Dinghuibacter silviterrae: one gene and its partners. The protein of the gene in region 3 binds, or shares a complex with, the protein of the main gene of each other region. Links are inferred from orthologs where the notes say so. Each region holds a gene or a part of one and is shown on either strand. Other genes may lie near its edges. The genes, in order: accC, EDB95_RS18870 and accD.

Region 1 (7,019 bases), on a different replicon or contig from region 3:
ATGCCCAAAGACCGGGTGGAAGCCGCCATCAAACGTGCCATGGGTAAGGATTCCGAGAACTATGACGAAATCCTGTACGAAGGATACGGTCCCCACGGCGTGGCCATCCTCGTGGAAGCCGCGACGAACAACAATACCCGTACGGTCGCCAACCTGCGCAGCCATTTTACGAAGGGTGGCGGGGCCCTGGGTACCAACGGGAGCGTGAGTTTCCAGTTTAAAAAAATGGGGGTTTTCCGGTTGCATCCCGAGGGACTGAACCAGGATGACCTGGAGCTGGAGTTGATCGATTTCGGTCTGGACGAGCTGGGCGAGAGCACCGGCGAGAACGACGAACCCATCCTGGTCCTCCGGTGCGCCTTTGCCGACTTCGGCAAGCTGCAGAAAGCGCTGGAAGACAAGGGGATTACGCCCATCAGCGCGGAGAACGAATGGATCCCGTCGGTGACCGTACCGGTGACGGACCTCCAGGCGGAGGAAGTGTCCAAGTTGATCGATAAGCTGGAGCAGGACGACGACGTCAGCAAGGTTTTCCACAACATGGGTTGATCGTATGGAGCAGGGACCCCTCTTGTTGTTTGACGGGGTTTGCAATCTTTGCAACCGCTCCGTTCAATTCGTGATCAGACACGACAAGGGTAAGATATTCCTGTTCGCCCCGTTACAGGGGGAAAGTGCCAAAAAAATACTCACCGAGCTGGGCATAAAAGAGACCCTCCCCGAGCAGGGAGGGTCTGTATTTTTAGTCGATAGAGGAAAACTATATAGCCGTTCCGACGCGGTCCTCGAAACACTTTGGATACTGGGCTGGCGGTGGACCGCTGTGGCGAAGGTCCTGCCCAGGGGGCTCCGGGATTGGGTCTACGACTGGATTGCGCGCAACCGCTACCGGTGGTTTGGGAAGCGGGAGGCGTGCATGATCCCCACGCCAGCCCTAAGGGCCCGGTTCCTGCCCTAGTCCTGGGTTACCAGTTGAATCAGGTTGGTCACCGTGGTCCCGCCGTCGAAAACCTTTACCAGTTTCTTGTGGCGGTCATATATGGCCAGGTAGGGCACATATTGAGAGCCATAGTGACGGGAAAAGAAAAACTCGTAGTCCCGGCCCATGGTGATGTTCTTATAGTCCGCCAGTTTATAATAGAAGTAGAAATTCTTCATTTTGTCGAAGGGCAGCGAAGTGAGCATCACGAACCGGACGCCTTTGAGGGAATCCATTTTACTCAGGATCGCCTCCGTCTGGTGCTGGCAGTGTTCACAATCAGGGCTGAAATACATCAGCACGATGGGTTTGCCCGACGGCAGCTTTTTGGTATTGAAAATGGTGGTGCTGTCCACTTCCAGGATATTGAATGATGGAAGGGTTTTGTCGGATTGATAGGGCAACTGGGGCTCCTGGGGCTGCTGGGGCGATGTTTGCTGGCTTTTACCGGGAACGGCCATCAACAGACTGGCAGCCAGGGCCAGCAGGTATAGGTTTTTCTTCATTCTGCAATTAACAAAAAAGAGGTGGTATTTTGTGATCTATATATATTTGCGCACTAAATACCCTTTTTTTGTAAACTTTAACTATGGCAAATACTTCGGACATCAGGACGGGTTTGATCATAAAATTGGACGGCGGGTTGTATTCCGTGGTCGAATTTGGTCAAAACAAAACGGCCCGTGCTGCGGCAAAGGTTTGGGCAAAGCTCAAGGGCGTGGACAATGCACGCACCATCGAACACACGTGGAACTCCGGGGACACGATCTTCCCGGTAAGGGTAGAAAAAAAGGCTTTTCAGTTCCTTTATAAAGACGATTCCGGGTACAATTTCATGGACAACGAGACCTTCGAACAGATCGTCATGGGGGAAAATCTGGTGGACGCGCCCCAGTTCCTAAGGGACGGCCAGGAAGTGGCCGTGCTGATCAACGGGGAAACCGAACAGCCCATGGGCGTGGAACTCCCCGACAAGATCGTCGTCCGGGTGACCTATGCAGAACCGGGGGTGAAAGGGGATACGGCCACCCGTACCCTGAAACCGGCTACCGTCGAGACGGGGGCCACGGTGATGGTACCGCTTTTCGTGGACGAGGGGGAGTTGATCCGCGTCAATACCAAGACCGGTGAATATATCGAGCGCGTCAAAGAATAGGCCGCCCGACCTTCGGCGATCTTTGATCGCCTGCGGTCCGCCCCCTACAGGGGCCCTTTAAAACCCAAAACACACAAACCCATGGATTTCAAACAAATTCAGGAGCTCATCAAGATCATCAACAAATCGAACATTGGTGAGATCAGCGTTGAAGAAAAGGACTTTAAGATAACGATCAAGCAAAAGGAAGACCAGGTTCATACCGTAGTAGCAGCTCCTGCACCCGTCCAGGTGCTCCCTGCGGCACCCGCGCCGGTTGAAACGGCAGCACGCCCCGCGCCCGCACCGGCGCCGGCGCCGAAATCGGACAACCTCATCACCATCAAAAGCCCCATGATCGGCACCTTCTACCGTAAGTCCTCTCCGGACAAGCCGAACTTCGTGGAAGCAGGCGACGAGGTAAACCCGGGCAAGGTCGTGTGCATCATCGAGGCCATGAAATTGTTCAACGAGATCGAGAGCGAGGTCAGCGGGAAGATCGTAAAGATCCTTGTCGAAGACGCCTCTCCCGTGGAATACGACCAACCGCTATTCCTGGTCGAACCCTAATCTGAAGCTGATGTTTAAAAAAGTATTGATTGCAAATCGTGGGGAAATCGCGTTACGGGTCATCAGGACGTGCCGGGAAATGGGCATTAAGACCGTAGCCGTATATTCCACCGCGGATAAAGATAGTTTGCACGTCCGTTTTGCGGACGAGGCCGTGTGTATAGGAAAACCTGCCAGCTCCGACTCCTATTTGAACATCACCCGCCTGATGGCCGCCGCGGAGATCACCAATGCGGACGCCGTTCATCCGGGGTACGGATTCCTGGCGGAAAACGCCCGTTTTGCAGAGATCTGTACGGAACACGGGATCAAATTTATCGGACCCACCCCGGCGATGATCCGGTCGATGGGGGATAAGATCACCGCCAAAGAAACCATGATCAAGGCCGGCGTGCCGGTCATCCCCGGGAGCGACGGTCTCCTGGAGAGCCTTGATCAGGCCAGGTCCATTGCACACGACATGGGCTACCCGGTGATCATCAAGGCTACCGCCGGCGGCGGTGGTAAAGGGATGCGCGTCGTATGGGAAGACAGTGAGCTCGAAAGGGCGTACAATACGGCCAAGGCCGAGGCCCTGGCTTCGTTTAAGAACGACGGGATCTACATGGAGAAGTTCGTGGAAGAACCCCGGCATATCGAAATCCAGGTTGCCGGCGACCAGTACGGCAAGGTGTGTCACCTTAGCGAGCGCGACTGTTCCATCCAGCGCCGCCACCAGAAACTGGTGGAGGAATCCCCTTCCCCGTTCATGACACCGGAGCTCCGGGAGAAAATGGGGGAGGCAGCCATCAAGGCGGCTTCCGCCATCAACTACGAGAGCGTGGGCACCATCGAATTCCTCGTGGACAAACACCGCAACTTCTACTTCATGGAGATGAACACGCGGATCCAGGTGGAGCACTGCGTGACCGAGGAAGTCATCAACTACGACCTGATCAAGGAACAGATCAAGATCGCGGCCGGTGTACCCATCAGCGGGCGCAACTATATCCCCGAAATGCACGCCATCGAATGCCGGATCAACGCGGAAGATCCCTACAACGACTTCCGTCCGTCCCCCGGCAAGATTACCGTCCTGCACCAGCCGGGCGGGCACGGGGTGCGTGTGGATTCCCACATCTATGCCGGGTATGTCATCCCTCCTTACTACGACTCCATGATCGGGAAGATCATCGCCGTGGCCCGGACCCGGGAAGAGGCGATCGACACCATGAGCCGCGCGCTCAGCGAATACGTCATCGAGGGCGTCAAGACAACCATACCGTTCCACCAGCAGCTCATGCGGAACGAAGACTTCCGGAAAGGAAACTTTACGACCAAATTCCTGGAAACTTTCGTGTTGCAATAGCGCCCCGGGCGCACCCGTCATTAGCGAATTAACAAAAGCCGGCCCTTTGGAGCCGGCTTTTTTGTTACTTTTATTTTGCCATGCAAAAAGACGTCATTCTCCAGATCAGCAACAAGATCAAGGAAAAACGCAAGGAACGCCACATCACCATCCAGGAGCTTGCAGACAAAGCGGGGGTTACCAAGGGTTTTATTTCCCAGATCGAGAACAACCGGACCGTCCCTTCCCTCACGGTGTTGCTGAGCATCATCCGCTCCCTGAACATCGATCTGAATGCCTTTTTTGACGAGCTGCAAGGGGAAAACGGGGAAGAGGATAAGGTGGTGGTCCGCAAAAAGCAGGATTACCAGGAGTTTCAAAAGGAAAACGCCCGCGGGTTCGTCTACCAGCGCATCATGGCCACCCACGTCCAGGACCGGCACATCGACATTGTCCTGCTCCGGTTGCAAAAAAATTCCCGGCGGGCCCCCGTTCGTACGGACGCCTTCGAATACAAATACGTCATCTCCGGGGAAGTGGAGTATACTATAGGCGACAAAAAATACATGCTCGGACCTGGTGACTCCATCTACTTCGATGCCCGGGAACCCCACAACCCCAAAAATGTGGGGGAGGACGATGCCCTCATGCTCGTCGTCTACTTTTTCATGGAGAAATAACATCTTTTTAAGGTCCAAAAGTTTAATTATACTATACATTTGTGCCATGAATAAGGTACAATTGGTCGTATTCGATATTGCCGGTACCACGGTGCTGGACGGGGGAAATGTCGCCATTGCTTTTGCCCAGGCTATGGGGGAGCATGGGTATACCATCGCCAAAGAAGAAGTAAACCCCCTGATGGGGTATAAAAAGCCGGTGGCCATTCGTATGCTGTTGGACAAATACGAACCCAACCCCGCGAAGATCAGCGAGGGGCTCATCCATTCGATCCACGACCGTTTTGTGGAGCTGATGATCAACTATTACAAAACCGGCCAGGGTGTCGAACCCCTGCCGGGTGTGGACAGGGTCTTCTCCTACCTGAAAGAAAAGGGTGTCAAAATCGGCCTGGATACGGGTTTTTCAAAAGACATCGCCACCGCGATCGTCGACCGTCTGGGGTGGGAAAAGGAAGGCAAAGTCGACTATATTGTTGCGAGCGACGAGGTTCCCTCCGGGCGTCCCGCACCCTTTATGATCCAAAAGATGATGGACGAGGCCGGTATTTCGGACCCCCGTCAAGTCGTCAAGATCGGGGATACCGAGGTGGACATCAACGAAGGGCTCAACGCGGGTTGTTTGTTCTCCATAGGGGTGACCACGGGTGCCTTTACCCGGGAGGAGTTGCGGAAATACCACCCGACCCATATCATCGACCACATGGAGGAACTCATCCCTATCCTCGAAAGCGTCAATTAAGTTTATGCCTGATAAACATGACCTCCTCGTCGTTGGCGCCGGGGTACTGGGTACGTTTCATGCTTTTCATGCCTTGAGGCGGGGCTTGTCGGTGACCCTCCTGGAAAAAGACCGCTACCCGGTACAGGCCACCGTCCGCAATTTTGGCCAGGTGGTCCCGAGCGGGATGGCCGGCCGCTGGTTCGACTACGGCCGCCGCAGCCTCGAATGGTACCGGTTTATCCAGGAACGCGCGGACATTACCGTACGCCCCGGCGGGACGGTGTATATCGCGTCGGACCCGGAGGAACAACAGCTCTTACACGAGCTGCACGAGGTCATGACCGGCCGCGCGTATCCCGTTTCGATGCTGAGCCCCGCGGCCTGCCTGGAACGCTGGCCCGCGCTGCAAGCCGGGTATTGCCGGGAAGGGCTTTTTTTCCCCGAAGAAGTCAGCGTGGCACCGGAAGCCATGATCTACCGGCTGCTCGATTTTATGCAGGAGTCGTTCCCCAGGTTTACGTACCGTACGCTGACCACCGCAGTGGACTGCCGGCCCAGCGGGGACGGGGTCGCCGTGGTAACGAACGCGGGGGAAACGATCTTTGCCGCTAAAGCAATTGTGTGCAACGGCGGAGAATTTAAGCTGCTGTTCCCACAGTTGTTTGAGCGCAGTGGCATCGTGGTCAGCAAACTCCAGATGATGCGGACCAGGCCCATGCCTTCGGTAGCGCTTCACGGCAACGTCCTGACGGGTCTGACGATCCGCCGCTACGAATCTTTTGAACAATGTCCTTCTTTTGCCGGGCTCTCCGTGCCGGAACACCTCCGGGAGCTCAAACAATGGGGGATTCATATCCTTTTCAAACAGGCGGACGACGGCAGCATCATCATCGGTGACTCGCACGAGTATGCGGGGGCCATGGAGGCGGACGACCTGGGTTTTTCCATCAACAGCCACATCAACGAGCTGATGCTCCGCGAGGCGTCCCGGATCGTTTCGTTTGACGTCCGCAACCTGGACCGGGTATGGGCGGGCTTTTATCCGCAGCACAAGGAACGGGACATCGTCGAGGAGGACCTGGAGGGGTGTATCCATATCCGGACCGCCATAGGCGGGAAGGGGATGACGTCGGCGGCGGGGTACGCCGAAGAAAGTATTACCGCGTTGTTCGGGCGCTAGGCCGCTGCCAGGCCCCCGGCGGGTTGGGGCGGCGCCTCGCCGCGCATCTTCTGCGTGAAGTAGCGATAAGACAACCCGATGCACCCGAGCCCGATGATCGCCACCACGGTCAGCGACCACGTGAAGAACGACCCCCAGCTAAGGGCGTGTTTCCCAAACTCTTTATACAACAGCACCCCCACGCTCCCGGCGTAGCCGATGGAGTCGGCGGCATAGATCAGGAAACCGATGTTCCCCTTGATCCGGAATACCGCGATCAGGCGTTCGAAGAAAATGACCTGGTAGGGGATGTAGGCGAGGTATAGGCCGAAGGCCGCAAAGTACATCAGGACAAAGGGCGTGATGGCATGGATATAGAAGAGGTAGGAACCCGCCCCGATCGACAGGAAGCCCAGCACGATCAGCAGGTGCGAGAGCCGGAAGG
Region 2 (6,784 bases), 1.6 Mb from region 3 along the record:
TCTCCCTGCTAATTTGACAGATAAGATACGGAATATGATGCATGAATTCCTTGAAAATCCCGTTAAAAACGTTGTATTTAACGCTGAGAACGTGGAATCCATGGCCGACGACGTGGCTGACTGCCTGGCTGCCCTGCAAGCCGCTTTTCAGGCGCATCATGCCTCTTTTGTCACGTGTTGTCTCCAGCCCGCGGTCAGGCAGCAACTGGCCTCCCGGGACCTGTTAGACCTGCTCAACGTCACACCGACAGAAAGCGAAGCCTGGGACATCGTACAGATGGAAGAGATCGAAAGGGAGATATTTGGGAACGAAACGGAGGACTAACACAGTATGCAGGGCGTCACAATTTTGGGGAATAATTCGGCGGTTCCGGCATTCGACCGGCACCCTACAGCCCAGGTCCTTACCGCACGGGACCACCTGTACCTCATCGATTGCGGGGAAGGGACTCAAATACAAATAATCCACTATAAGATTCGGCGCTCGAAGATCCATCGCATCTTTATCTCCCACCTGCACGGCGACCACTACTTTGGGTTGATCGGCCTGATCAACAGCATGGGGCTTCTTGGACGCATACAACCCCTGCACATCCACGGCCCCGAGCCACTCTGGCAAATCCTGCAACTGCAACTAAGAGAAGCAGATACGCATTTGCCTTTCGATCTGCAGTTTCACCCGCTGCCCGAAGAAGGCTTTGTTGCGGAAGACAAGAATACCACGGTGCACTGTTTCCGCACCAATCACCGGATTGCCTGCTGGGGCTTTTTATTCGAGGAGAAACAACCGACCAGGACCGAACGGGCGGCCGGCAGGGACAGGGGCATGTCTTATGCATTTTGCGCCGACACGAAGTATGACTTAAGCCTGGTAGAGAAGATCAAGGGCGCCGACTGGGTGTACCACGAGACGACCTACCTGGATGACCTCAGGGCCAATGCTGAGATGCGCTACCACAGCACTACCCGCCAGGCGGCGGAGATCGCGCGCCTGGCGGGGGCCGGGAACCTCCTCATCGGGCATTTCAGCAGCAAGTATGCAGACCTGGAACCCTTCCTGGAGGAGGCACAAGAGGTGTTTCCGCGCACTTATCTGGCGCTGGAAGGAACAACTTTTCTGTTTAAATAAGTCGTCTGTTTCGGAAAGTCATCGGTCCAACCCGCCACCGTCAGGTGGAATGTCGTATCACTGTTGACGGTCACTTTCCGGTTGTCCATCGGCTTGCCGTCGCCCATACACTCGACGGTTTCCTTGGTTCCCCGCGTCACCTTGATCTCGTACATATTGGCGGGTACATTCTCCGCCGTCATCGTCCACTTCCCGGTAGCGTCCTTGACAAACTGGGAATTCGGATCGTTAGGAGTCCACTGATTATATTCCCCCATGAGGTACATGGCGTCATCGGGGTGTTTGGGCGGGATCGCGTCCAGGACGAGTTTTACGGTATACTGCGCCCGTACTGTGATACAGAGGAAGGCGGCGACCACGAACAAAGAAACTTTTTGGAGCATAGATAGGGTTTTGTGGGAAAAAGTACGTCTTTTCTCACGATTCCCCAAGCGCCGCTGCATAAGCACGGACCTGTTCCATCAACGGCTCGCTCAAAGGCACGAGCGGCAGCCTGAGCACGTTCTTGATGACTTTGTATTCGGCCAGGAATGCCTTTACACCCGCGGGGTTGTTCTCGGCAAAAAGCAGGTTGATGCCTTCGACAAGTTTTGCCAGCAACGGCTGGGCTTTGTCATAATCTTCGTCAAGCGCATACCGGATCATCCTGGAGAAAATCCCCGGCCAGGAATTGGCGGCCACGCTGATCACGCCTTCCATGCCACAGGCAATCAGGGGGAGCGCCAGGTGGTCGTCACCCGAGACGACAAGGAAGTCCGCGGGCCGGTCCCGGAGGATCTCCATACACTGCACCATATTCCCGCTGGCCTCCTTGATACCGGCGATACCCGGTACCTCCCGGGCAAGGCGAATCGTGGTCGCGGCGCTTATATTGGACCCGGTCCGGCCGGGTACGTTATAGAGGATAACCGGCTTGGGGGAAGCGGCGGCGATGGCTTTATAGTGCTGAAAAATGCCCTCCTGGGATGGCTTGCTGTAATATGGACTGTTGCTGAGTACGGCCACGGTTCCCTCCAGGGGCAGGGTTTCCAGGTCACGGATCACCGAAGCGGTGTTGTTTCCCCCGACCCCGGCGACGACCGGCACCCTTCCGGCTGCTTTTTCGACCACGAATGCCAGCACCTTCCGTTTCTCTTCGGCGGTCAACACCGGGGGTTCGCCCGTGGTGCCCAAGGCGACCAGGTATTCCACCCCGCCTTTGATCACGTACTCGATAAGACCGGCCAGCGATCCATAATCTACCTGTTGGTCCTCGCCAAAAGGAGTGACCAGTGCGACTCCCGTCCCACGCAGCAATGTCCTTAACATAACCTATTGATTTCTAAGAAATTTCTTCAAAAAAGCCCATTTGGCTGAACTTGTTGATCCGTTGTTCGATCCGTTCTTCGGGGGTCATCTGTTTAAGTTCCCCCAGGGCTTGGACCAGGTGGTCCTTCAGGATGGATGCGGCCATGTCGTAATCCCAGTGGGCGCCGCCATCGGGTTCAGGGATCACCCCGTCGACCAGGCCGAACCGGGACATGTCCTGGGAGGTGAGTTTGAGCTCCTCGGCAGCCTTTTCCTTTTGCTCCCAGCTCCGCCACAGGATGGAGCTGCAGTTTTCGGGAGATATGACGGTGTACCAGGTATTCTCCATCATAAAGACCCGGTCGCCCACACCGATACCCAAGGCTCCCCCGCTGGCGCCTTCGCCGATGATGACACAAATCACCGGTACCCGGAGCCGCATCATTTCGAAGATATTTTTGGCGATCGCCTCCCCCTGTCCCCTTTCTTCCGCTTCGGGACCGGGATAGGCACCGGGGGTATCGATCAGGGTGACAACGGGTTTATTGAACTTCTCGGCCAGTTTCATCAGCCGGAGCGCCTTGCGATAGCCCTCGGGGTTGGCCATGCCGAAGTTGCGCAACTGGCGCATCTTCGTATTGATCCCCTTTTGGTGCCCGATGAACATGACGGTCTCCCCGTTCAGTTGTCCGAAACCGCCCACCATCGCCTTGTCGTCCCGCACATTCCGGTCCCCATGGAGTTCGATGAAATGGGTGGTCATGCGCTTGATATAGGCGGCGGTATAGGGACGTTCGGGGTGGCGGCTGAGCTGCACCCGTTGCCAACTGGTCAGATGGGAGGTCATCTCCTTCCGTCTCTCCTGGACCTGGTTCTCCAATTGCTCCAAAGAAGCCCTGTAGTCCACCTTCTGGTTCTTCTCCGCCATGTGCTTCAACTGCGCGATCTGGTCGTAGAGCTCTTTGATCGGTTTCTCAAATTCCAGGAATTGTCGATTTTGTGTGGTAGCCATATCCGGGTTGAAAGGTAAAATGGGGTGTAAATATAGGCATTTAGCCCTTCCGCCGCGCAAACTCCTTCCGATACGCGATCCGCATAATCAACACAAAGAGAACAGGCACGAAGAAAATCGCCAACCCCGTGGCCGCCAACATCCCCCCCAACACCGTGATCCCGATGGTCTGCCGGGACACCGCGCCCGCGCCGGTCGCCAACACCAGGGGCATCACCCCCAGGATAAACGCCAGCGACGTCATCAGGATCGGCCGGAGCCGGACCCTGACCGCGTCGAGGGTCGCCTGTATCAACTCCATCCCGCTGTCCACCCGCTCCTTGGCGAATTCCACGATCAGGATGGCATTTTTCGCGGCCAGGCCGATCAGGGTCACCAAACCGATCTGGGCATAGACGCTGTTGGAGATCGCCGGTTTGCAGACCAGGGCGATGATGGCGCCAAAGGCCCCGATGGGTACAGCCATCAGCACCGAGAAGGGCACCGACCAGCTTTCGTACAATGCAGCTAAGAAAAGGAAGACGAAGACAATGGAGATGGCAAAAATATAGGTCCCGCTGGATCCTTGCGTGACTTCCTGCCGGCTGAGACCGGAAAATTCATACCCGTAGCCAACGGGCAGGGTCTGGTCGGCCACCTCTTTCAGGGCCTGGATGGCCTGGCCGCTGCTAAAGCCGGGTTTGGCCGTGCCGTCGACTTCCGCGCAGCGGAAAAGGTTGAAGTGGGTGATGAGGGGCGCGCTTTCGACGACCCTGCTGCTGATGACGGTGCTGAGCGGGATCATCGCGCCCTCGTTGTTGCGGACGTAATAGTTCCCCATCTCGGCGATGTTGTCGCGGTACGTCGTGTCGGCCTGGGCCACGACGTGAAACGTCCGTCCGTAAAGGGTCAGGTCGTTGACGTACTGGCTCCCCATCATGGTTTGCATGGCGGTGAATACGTCCGACACGGCAATGCCCAGTTGTTTGCATTTTTCCCGGTTGACCGTGACCTGGTAACCGGGTGTACGGGCGGTAAAGAACGAGAACGCCCGCCCGATTTCGGGACGTTTGTTGACAGCGGCCAGGTAGTTCTGGAGCACTTTTGAGAATTCCTGTATGTCGCCGTTCCCCGACTTTTGCTCCAGCATAAAGGTAAAACCCGCCGAAGCGCCCAACCCGGGGATGGCCGGGGGTTGGATGACAACGACGTTGGCTTCCTTCGCCACCATGCTGAACTTCCGCTGGAGGTCGGCGACGATGGCGTCGCTTTTCAGGGAGTCGGCCTTCCGCTGGTCCCAGGGTTTGAGCTGGCAAAAGATCGTGCCGCTGTTGGACTTGGCCGCACCCGTCAATACGTTGTATCCCCCCAGGGCCGCAAAATGCGCGACCGCATTGGAGTCCGCCGCCAGCACCTTTTGCATCCTGAGCAGGGTTTGGAGACTTCGGACGGTGGATGTGGCCTCCTGCAGCTCAAACGTGATATACACACGGCCCTCGTCTTCCTGGGGGATGAACCCGGTGGGCTTGGCCTTGAACAAAAGAGCGGTGACGATGAAAATGCCGATCAGCAGGGCCACTATCACCGGCCAGACCTTAATGGCGCGACGGACGATCAGGGTATACCGGATGGTGAACCGGTTAAAGGACCGGTTGAACCAGTAAAAGAATTTGTTGATTCCTGTGGAGTCTTTGGCAATGTGCATAGGCTTCAGGATCAACAGGCAAAGGGCGGGCGTCAGGGACAGGGCCACAAAAGCGGAGATCACCACCGAGACCGCGATGGTAATGGCGAACTGCTGGTACATCCGTCCTACGATGCCCGGTGTAAAGCCAACGGGGACGAATACCGCGGCTAAGATAAGGGCGATGGCCACGACAGGACCGGAGATGTCCTTCATCGCATGGATGGTGGCGTCCCTGGGGCTGAGGTGTTGTTCGTCCATATAGTGCTGGACCGCTTCGACCACGACGATGGCGTCGTCGACCACGATCCCGATGGCCAGGACGAAGCCAAACAAGGTCAGGGTATTGATGCTGAAACCCAATGGAATGAAAAAGGCAAACGCCCCGATGATGGATACGGGTATCGCCAGCACGGGGATCAGCGTGGCTCTCCAGCTCTGAAGGAAAAGAAAAACCACCAATACCACCAGCCCCAGCGCTTCGAGGAGCGTCGTCTCGACTTCATCGATGGAAACCTTGACAACGGACACGGACTCGAAAGGCACGACGTAGTCTACGTCGTAAGGAAAAGATTTTTTGAGCTCCGTCATGGTCGCGTAGATCCCGCTGGCCACCTGCAGGGCGTTGCTGCTCGGGGTCTGGTACACCAGGAGGTACGACGCGGGCCGGCCGTCCACAAAGGAATTGCTGGCATAGGCGAATTTCCCGAGCTCGACCCTGGCCACGTCCTTGAGGTAGATGAGCGAATGCGTGGCGGGGTCCGTTTTGACGATGATGTTTTCGAAGTCCGATACCTGGTTGAGCCGTCCGTTGACGTATACGTTATACTCGAACGGCTGGCCGCCCGGCTGCGGAGGGGCCCCTACGGCGCCGGCGGCTACCTGCACGTTTTGTTCCTGCAGCGCATTGGTAATGTCCCCGGCCGTGAGTTTGTACTGCGCCAGTTTGTCCGGTTTCATCCAGACGCGCATGCTAAAGTCGTCCGCCCGGGAAATGACGTCCCCCACCCCCGGAACCCGCAACAGCGCATCCCGGAGATAGATGTTGGCGTAGTTGTCCATGAAGGGGACGCTGTGCGTCCCTTTGGGGGAGAACAATGCAACCAGCAGGAGGATGGTCGGGCTTCTTTTGCGGACCACCACGCCCAGCCGGCTAACTTCCTGCGGCAACAAGGGCGCCGCGATGGCGGCCCGGTTCTGGACGTCCAGGGCCGCGATATCCACGTCCGTGCCGATCTGGAAGTTCACGCTCATGTTCATGACGCCGGAGCTCGTATTCGCCGTCTGGATATAGTCCATGCCCGGTACCCCGTTGACCTGGATTTCGATGGGGGTGGCCACCGTCTGTTCGATCGTCTGGGCATCCGCCCCGGTATAGGTCGCCGTGACCGACACCACCGGGGGAGAGATGTTGGGATACTGGCTGATGGGCAGGCTGGACATGGACAGGAGCCCCACCAAAACGATGACGATGGAAATGACGATGGCGGTATTGGGACGTCGGATGAAAGTATCGGCGATCATAACGGTCTTATTTGAGTTTCACCACACTCTTGTCGTGCAGGCGCTGGATACCATCCCGGGCGATGACGTCCCCGGGCTTCAGCCCGTCGAGCACCACGACCAGGGCGCCGTTCCTGGAGCCCAACTTCACGCGCTGCTGACGGACGGTGGAATCCTGGACGACAAAGAC
Region 3 (6,812 bases):
GTCGAGCTGGCGCCCGGTATTTCCCCGGACATCACCACGGACGCCCTCTACGCCTTTACCGACTGCGAGGTCAGCATCTCCCCGAACGCCTGCGTGATCGTGGACGAGAAACCCCGCTTCATGGGCGCGCACGACCTCCTGACCGCGTCGGTGGACCACACCAAGGAACTCCTGAAAAAGGAACTGGAGATCAAGCTCCGGGAGCTGGAGGAAAAGTGGCACTATACTTCTTTGGAGAAGATATTTTTTGAGGAAAAAATATACAAGGAATTAGAAAAGCGTTACGATACCTGGGACAAAGTACTGGCGGGGATCGAGAAGGCCTTTGTTCCTTTTGCCCCCAAATTGAAACGCGCGATCACCCGCGAAGACATCCTCAAGCTGACCGAAAAGCCCGTCCGCCGGATCTACAAGCTGGATATCGACGAGCTCGACGCGCAGCTCAAGGGGATCAACGCCGAGATCAAACAGGTCAAGCACGACCTCGCCAACCTCGTCGACTTCGCCGTAGCGTATTATGAAAACCTCCTGAAAAAATACGGCAAGGGGCGCGAACGCAAAACAGAGATCCGTTTGTTCGAAGCCATCCAGGCCAAACAGGTCGCCATTGCCAACGCCAAGCTGTACGTCAACAGGGCCGACGGCTTTATCGGTTCCGGCCTCAAAAAGGACGAATTCATCAGCGACTGTTCCGACCTCGACGACATCATTGCCTTTACAAAGGCGGGCAAAATGAAGGTCGTCAAACTGGCCGACAAGGTCTTTATCGGGAAGGACATCCTCCACGTGGCCGTCTTCAATAAGAACGACGAGCGCACGACCTACAATATGATCTATCTCGACGGCGCCAGCGGCGTGACGTATGCCAAACGCTTCAACGTCACCGGTGTCACCCGGGACAAGGAATACGACCTCACGAAGGGCGATCCCAAATCCAAGGTGCTTTATTTCTCCGCCAATCCAAACGGGGAAGCCGAAAGTGTGGCCATCCTGCTCAGCCCGAACTCACCCGCCCGCAATAAGAACCTGGAATTCTTTTTCGAAGAGCTGGAGATCAAGGGCCGCAACGTGATGGGCAACCAGGTCACCAAGTACGGGGTCAAGAGCGTAAAGCTCAAGGAAGCCGGCAAGTCCACCCTGTCCGCCCGCAAGCTTTGGTACGACGACACCTTTGGGCGTCTCAGCCTTGAAGAAAAGGGCCGCTATCTTGGCAGCTTCGACACCGAAGACCGCATCCTCGTCGTCTACAACGACGGCTACTACGAGATCGCCAGCCAGGAACCCACCCAGCGCTTCGAGCCCGAAAAGGTCATCTTTATCGGCAAATTCAACCCCGAGGCCACCATTACCGCCGTCTATCTCGACGCCGAAAAGGCCCAATACAACGTCAAACGGTTCAAGATCGAAACCACCACGCTCAACAGCAAATTCCTCTTCATCAAGGAAGGCGAAGGCAACGAGGTGGCGCTCGTCACCACGGCGGAAAGCCCCGTGGTGCTGATCCAGACCGGCAAGAAAACCGACCCCCATGTCGAGAAGATCAAGATCGCCGGTTTTGTCGACGTCATGGGCTGGAGGGCCCTCGGCAACAAGCTGGTCGATAAGAAGGGCGTGACGCTGTTGTGGGACCAGCGGTCGACGAAGTCGGACGATATCCAGGCGGAACTCTTTTAAAGATGGCGGCCCGGCGGTTTTCGCCGGGCCGCCATCTTTATCGCTTCAGGTAACGCTGCATTTCCCGCTGGCTGTCCTTCGCCTTCAGCGTCTCGCGCTTGTCGTGCAGCTTTTTCCCCTTGGCCAGGCCAATCTCCATCTTGGCGAGGCTTTTGTCGTTAAAGAAGATTTTCAGGGGAACCAGGGTGTATCCCTTCTCCTTTATCTTCGCCTGGATCTTATCCAGTTCCCTTTTGTGTAGCAGGAGCTTCCTATCCCGGGTGGCGATGTGGTTGTTGTCGGTACCAAAAGTATATTCGGCGATATAAAGGCTTTTGATCCACAGCTCGCCCTTGTGGAAAAGGCAATAGCTGTCGTTAAAGCTGACTTTTCCCTCCCGGATGGACTTTACCTCGGTCCCCGCAAGGACCATGCCCGCGGTATAGGTATCCTCGATAAAGAATTCATGATAGGCGCCCCGGTTCGAAATCGTGCTCATGGGCGCAAAGGTCCTAATTATTCGGGAATTTCCCAGATTGCGTATATCCGGGTGGCCTTGTTGAAGGCGCCCGCATAAGAATGCCCGCATATCCGGAAGTGCTGCACGGGGCTTCGGGTCTTGCTTTCAGGGCTCACCACGTTCCAGAGGTTTTCCTCCGCATCGGCCGGTGCGGCTGCCCGCACGGGTTCCAGGGATTGGGGGTCCAGGGTAACCTTGGCAAAGCCCGAGTGGAAGTACATTTTCCCGGGGTAAAGGGGATGGTGTCTGTCGGTCGTCTGGGGATCCCATCCCGCGGCATGTTTTGGATGGACGCCAAAGACGAGTGGGTCGAAATCCCTGTCGGGCATGGGCGCACGATCGTCTGACAGGCCCAAATGTCCAAGGTAAAAGAAGGGGTTGCCCTGATCGTCGTACCGGCTCCAGGGATCGTACACGTATCCGAACGTCAGCACGTAACGCCCATCCTTATCATATCCGGCGGCCAGCCCGGCGCGGCTGGCGACGAGGTCCTGGTAAAATTGTTTTGCGGAATAGTCGTTGATGATGTCGTGCTTGCCCGATTGCCAGGAATTGTATTGGATGGGCGTTTGTGACAAAGACGACGCATTGGTTTCATTCAAGGCCACGTCCCCCAGCATATCCAGGCTGGGGATCTGGAAGATTCCGACGTCGGTTTGGGCCTTTTGTGTTTTTAAGACAAAAAACCTGTCACCTAAGATGCTGGCGCTAATGGAGAAGGGTTGGGTCGTGTCCATGTCGTTAAAGGCAGCCAGGGCCGACAACGCTTTGATATGCGCCTGGAACGTTTCGAGGTCCACGATCATGAACCATGGATCGGTGTTCCGGTGCTGGGCGACCAGCACCAGCTGACGCCCGCGTGTAAAGGCCAGCGTGGCCCCGGCATTGAGGTCGAGCCGTTGGGCACTCCCTTCAGGAACATAGTGCACATAGCCCATGGCCAACGCCGGTTGCTTTATCTTATCCAACACGATGCTGTCAAGCAGAATGTCCCCTCCCGGACCTTGCCTTTCGAAATACAACGCGTGTCCATACCGTGAGGACGACAAGAGGTAAGGTTTGCCCTCGCTATCCAGGAAAAAGCCCATGCGGATCGAGCTTTGGGCGGGATTCAGGATAGGGACTTCTTCGGTCGTATGGGATGAAAAATCGATCACTTTGTCGTAGAGTGTTTCCTCCCGTCTTGGCGATTGTATGGTAAAATAATGGTGATAGACATTCCCCCTGACGGCTGTGCCCAACCGGCAGGCCCGGTCCAGGAAAAACATATTGGAAGCGGGATCCCCTTTCTCTGTAAACTGATGAAGGACCTGACACTGGCTGTCCAGGAGGATGTATTGTTGCTGCTGCCCCATGTCCAGGGCAAGACAGGAAGCGCCGCCGGAAGCGGGTGTCACTAAACGGGCGGACACGATGTCCGCGGCGTCCGGAACCGGGAAACGGAGAACAGTATCCTGGGCATGCAAAAACGCGCTGCCCAGCAAGCAAAGGGTGAACAGGAAAGCCTTCATTATGCAGGGTATAGCTAGTGCGCGAACAACATCAGCGCCTCAGCAATCCGCTCCTTCATCACCTTGCGGTCCACGATGAAATCCAGGAAGCCGTGTTCCAGGACGAACTCGCTTCGTTGAAAACCTTCGGGAAGTTCCTTGCGGATCGTTTCCTTGATGACCCGGGGGCCCGCAAAGCCGATCAGGGCGCCGGGTTCCGCGATGTTAAGGTCGCCCATCATTGCAAACGAGGCGGTGACGCCCCCAAAGGTGGGATCCGTCATCAGGGAGATGTAGGGGAGCTTTGCTTCCGCCAGCTGGGTCAGCTTACCGATGGTTTTGGCCATTTGCATCAGGGAAAAAGCGCTTTCCATCATACGGGCGCCCCCGGATTTGGAGATGATCAGCAGCGGAAGACGGTGGTGCAGGCAGTAATCCACGGAACGGGCGATCTTTTCCCCCATCACGCTGCCCAGGGAGCCCCCGATGAACTCGAAGTCCATACAGGCCACAACAATTCCTTCACACGCCATTTTGCCCGTGGCAACGCGTATGGAGTCCTTGAGGTCTGTTTTACGCCACACCTCCTCCAGGCGCTTGCTATAAGGTTTGAGGTCCGTAAAACCCAGGAAGTCCTTGGAGCGGATGTCCGCGAAAAGTTCTGTATATTCCTTGTTGTCGAACAACAGCTCGAAATATTCGGCGCTGCCGATGCGATGGTGGTAGTTGCATTGCGGACAAACGAACCAGCTTTCCCTCAGTTCGATCATCGTGCAGGTATACTTACACTGCGGACATTTCGTCCACAATCCCTCCGGCACTTCCTTTTTCTCTGCGGTGCTGGTCTGGATCCCCTTCTTGATCCGCTTAAACCATCGGGTCTTCGATTCTTCAGACTGGCCTTCCTCTCCGGTAAGGTTTACTTCGAAATCCTCCTCATGTTGGGACATCGCTAGCTCCTTTTTTAAACCGCTAATGTCGGGATTTTTCCTATGCGACGGTAACTTTTTTCTCTAAATACACATCTTGTACCGCCTGTATAATGTCGACACCCTCGTTGAAAGGCCGCTGGAAAGCCTTGCGTCCCATGATCATGCCCATCCCGCCGGCGCGTTTGTTGACGACGGCCGCAGTGACGGCTTCCGCCATGTCCGAGGCGCCCTTGGATTCCCCGCCGGAATTGATCAAGCCCACGCGCCCGCTGTAGCAGTTCAGCACCTGGTAACGGCAAAGATCGATGGGGTGGTCGGTGGTCAGTTTTTCGTACACCAACGGAGACGTTTTGCCGAATTTGAGCGCCAGGTAGCCGCCGTTGTTGGTGGGTAATTTTTGTTTGATGATGTCGGCCCGCAGCGTCACGCCAAGGTGGTTGGCCTGACCCGTGAGGTCCGCTGAGGTATGATAGTCGACGCCGTCCACCTTGAAGGCGGCGTTACGCGTATAACACCAGAGGATGGTCGCCATGCCCAGCTCGTGGGCCAGTTCGAAGGCTTCCCCGATCTCTTTGAGCTGACGGTCGCTCTCGGCACTGCCCCAATAAATGGTCGCGCCCACCGCAACGGCGCCCATGTTCCAGGCGCTGCGTACGGTCCCGAAAAGCGTTTGATCGTAACGGTTAGGGTAACTCAAAAATTCATTGTGGTTGATCTTCACCACAAAAGGGATGCGGTGCGCATACTTCCGGCTCATGATGCCCAACACGCCAAAGGTCGAGGCCACGGCGCTGCAACCCGCTTCCACGGCCAGCCGGATGATATTTTCCGGGTCGAAATACATCGGATTGGGGGCAAAGGCGGAACCGCCGCTGTGCTCTATGCCCTGGTCTACCGGGAAGATGGACAAATAGCCGCTCCCGCCCAGGCGGCCGTGGTCCAGCAGGATCTGGAGGCTGCGCAGGGTCTGGTTATTGCGGTCGCTGTTGGTCCAAATTCTTTCTACATGGTCGGGAGAAGGCAGGTGCAGACCTTCTTTTGGAACGGTTGTACACTTATGATCCAGCAGGTAGGCTGCTTTTTCTCCCAATAATTCTGAAATTTTAGAGAACGACATAGAGGGTGTTTTGTCCCCAAATATAGTATCTTAGCGACGCTTTTTTTTAATTGACAAAATTTGTAATACAACATGGCTAAGTACCGTGCCGGCGTCTTGTTCGGCGATGAATTAAGCGCGTTATACGAAGACGCAAAGACCGGCAAGTTCGCCTTGCCGGCCGTTAATGTGATCAGCACCAATACGATCAACGCCGTATTGGAAACCGCCGCCAAGGTGAATTCCCCGGTCATCATCCAGTTTAGTAACGGCGGAGCCCAGTTTGTGGCCGGCAAAGGTATGCCCAACGACCACCTTCAGGCCAATATCGCCGGAGCCATCAGCGGCGCCCTGCACGTACACAACGTCGCCCGCTACTACGGCGTACCCGTCGTCCTCCACACCGACCACGCCGCCAAAAAATGGCTGCCCTGGATCGACGGCCTGCTCAAAGCCGGTGAAGAATACAAACAAAAGAACGGGCAACCCCTGTTCAGCTCCCACATGCTGGACCTCAGCGAGGAGCCCCTCCACGAAAATATCGAGATCTCCACCGAATACTTCAAACGCATCAACGCCCTGGGCATGAGCCTGGAAATCGAACTCGGCGTGACCGGCGGTGAAGAAGACGGCGTTGACAACAGCGGCGTGGAAAACAGCAAGCTCTATACCCAACCCCAGGAAGTAGCCGAAGCCTACGAAGCCCTTTCCAAGATCGGCTCCCTCTTTACCGTGGCCGCCTCCTTCGGGAACGTCCACGGCGTCTACAGCCCCGGCAACGTCGAGCTGCGCCCCGACATCCTCCGCAACAGCCAGACCTACATCCAGGAACACTACAAGACCGGTGACAAACCTGTCTACTTCGTTTTCCACGGCGGCAGCGGCTCCCCCAAACACCAGATCACCGAAACCCTCGACTACGGCGTCATCAAAATGAACATCGACACCGACATGCAATGGGCGTTCTGGGAGGGGGTGCTCATGTACTACAAGAAGAATGAAGGCTATCTGCAGGGCCAGTTGGGTAACCCCGAAGGCGCGGAGAAGCCGAACAAAAAATACTATGACCCGCGCGTATGGCTGCGCAAGGGCGAGGAGAACTTCGTGAAGCGTTTGGAAGA

What was found.
Region 1: the proteins of accD (region 3) and accC are in contact, whole or in part, in a solved structure (PDB 8UXZ), measured with the Escherichia coli proteins. The link is inferred for Dinghuibacter silviterrae from one-to-one orthologs.
Region 2: the proteins of accD (region 3) and EDB95_RS18870 are in contact, whole or in part, in a solved structure (PDB 8UXZ), measured with the Escherichia coli proteins. The link is inferred for Dinghuibacter silviterrae from one-to-one orthologs.

What each region holds. Positions count from the first base shown.
Region 1 is NZ_SODV01000001.1:1,833,770-1,840,788, forward strand. Bases 1,846-4,828 are described here. They hold accC (acetyl-CoA carboxylase biotin carboxylase subunit), read left to right. Parts: upstream 1,846-2,625; coding sequence 2,626-4,032; downstream 4,033-4,828. Other genes in these bases: efp (elongation factor P), read left to right, coding at 1,846-2,135; accB (acetyl-CoA carboxylase biotin carboxyl carrier protein), read left to right, coding at 2,217-2,684; EDB95_RS08260 (helix-turn-helix domain-containing protein), read left to right, coding at 4,113-4,691; EDB95_RS08265 (HAD-IA family hydrolase), read left to right, coding at 4,738-4,828. In the rest of the region: EDB95_RS08230 (YebC/PmpR family DNA-binding transcriptional regulator), read left to right, coding at 1-549; EDB95_RS08235 (thiol-disulfide oxidoreductase DCC family protein), read left to right, coding at 554-958; EDB95_RS08240 (TlpA family protein disulfide reductase), read right to left, coding at 955-1,485; more of efp, read left to right, coding at 1,569-1,845; more of EDB95_RS08265, read left to right, coding at 4,829-5,433; EDB95_RS08270 (TIGR03364 family FAD-dependent oxidoreductase), read left to right, coding at 5,438-6,595; EDB95_RS08275 (DUF5690 family protein), read right to left, coding at 6,592-7,019. UniProt on the Escherichia coli protein: This protein is a component of the acetyl coenzyme A carboxylase complex; first, biotin carboxylase catalyzes the carboxylation of the carrier protein and then the transcarboxylase transfers the carboxyl group to form malonyl-CoA.
Region 2 is NZ_SODV01000002.1:409,102-415,885, reverse strand. The notes cover bases 1,440-4,187. They hold EDB95_RS18870 (acetyl-CoA carboxylase carboxyltransferase subunit alpha), read right to left. Parts: upstream 3,429-4,187; coding sequence 2,451-3,428; downstream 1,440-2,450. Other genes in these bases: EDB95_RS18865 (efflux RND transporter permease subunit), read right to left, coding at 3,469-4,187; dapA (4-hydroxy-tetrahydrodipicolinate synthase), read right to left, coding at 1,547-2,437; EDB95_RS18880 (hypothetical protein), read right to left, coding at 1,440-1,512. In the rest of the region: EDB95_RS18890 (anti-anti-sigma factor), read left to right, coding at 35-325; EDB95_RS18885 (ribonuclease Z), read left to right, coding at 332-1,129; more of EDB95_RS18880, read right to left, coding at 1,090-1,439; more of EDB95_RS18865, read right to left, coding at 4,188-6,615; EDB95_RS18860 (efflux RND transporter periplasmic adaptor subunit), read right to left, coding at 6,623-6,784. UniProt on the Escherichia coli protein: Component of the acetyl coenzyme A carboxylase (ACC) complex. First, biotin carboxylase catalyzes the carboxylation of biotin on its carrier protein (BCCP) and then the CO(2) group is transferred by the carboxyltransferase to acetyl-CoA to form malonyl-CoA.
Region 3 is NZ_SODV01000002.1:2,019,917-2,026,728, forward strand. What follows is about bases 2,657-5,432. They hold accD (acetyl-CoA carboxylase, carboxyltransferase subunit beta), read right to left. Parts: upstream 4,614-5,432; coding sequence 3,699-4,613; downstream 2,657-3,698. Other genes in these bases: EDB95_RS25475 (hypothetical protein), read right to left, coding at 2,657-3,684; EDB95_RS25485 (class I fructose-bisphosphate aldolase), read right to left, coding at 4,654-5,432. Outside these bases: EDB95_RS25465 (DNA gyrase/topoisomerase IV subunit A), read left to right, coding at 1-1,674; SsrA-binding protein SmpB, read right to left, coding at 1,712-2,152; more of EDB95_RS25475, read right to left, coding at 2,170-2,656; more of EDB95_RS25485, read right to left, coding at 5,433-5,712; fbaA (class II fructose-bisphosphate aldolase), read left to right, coding at 5,785-6,812.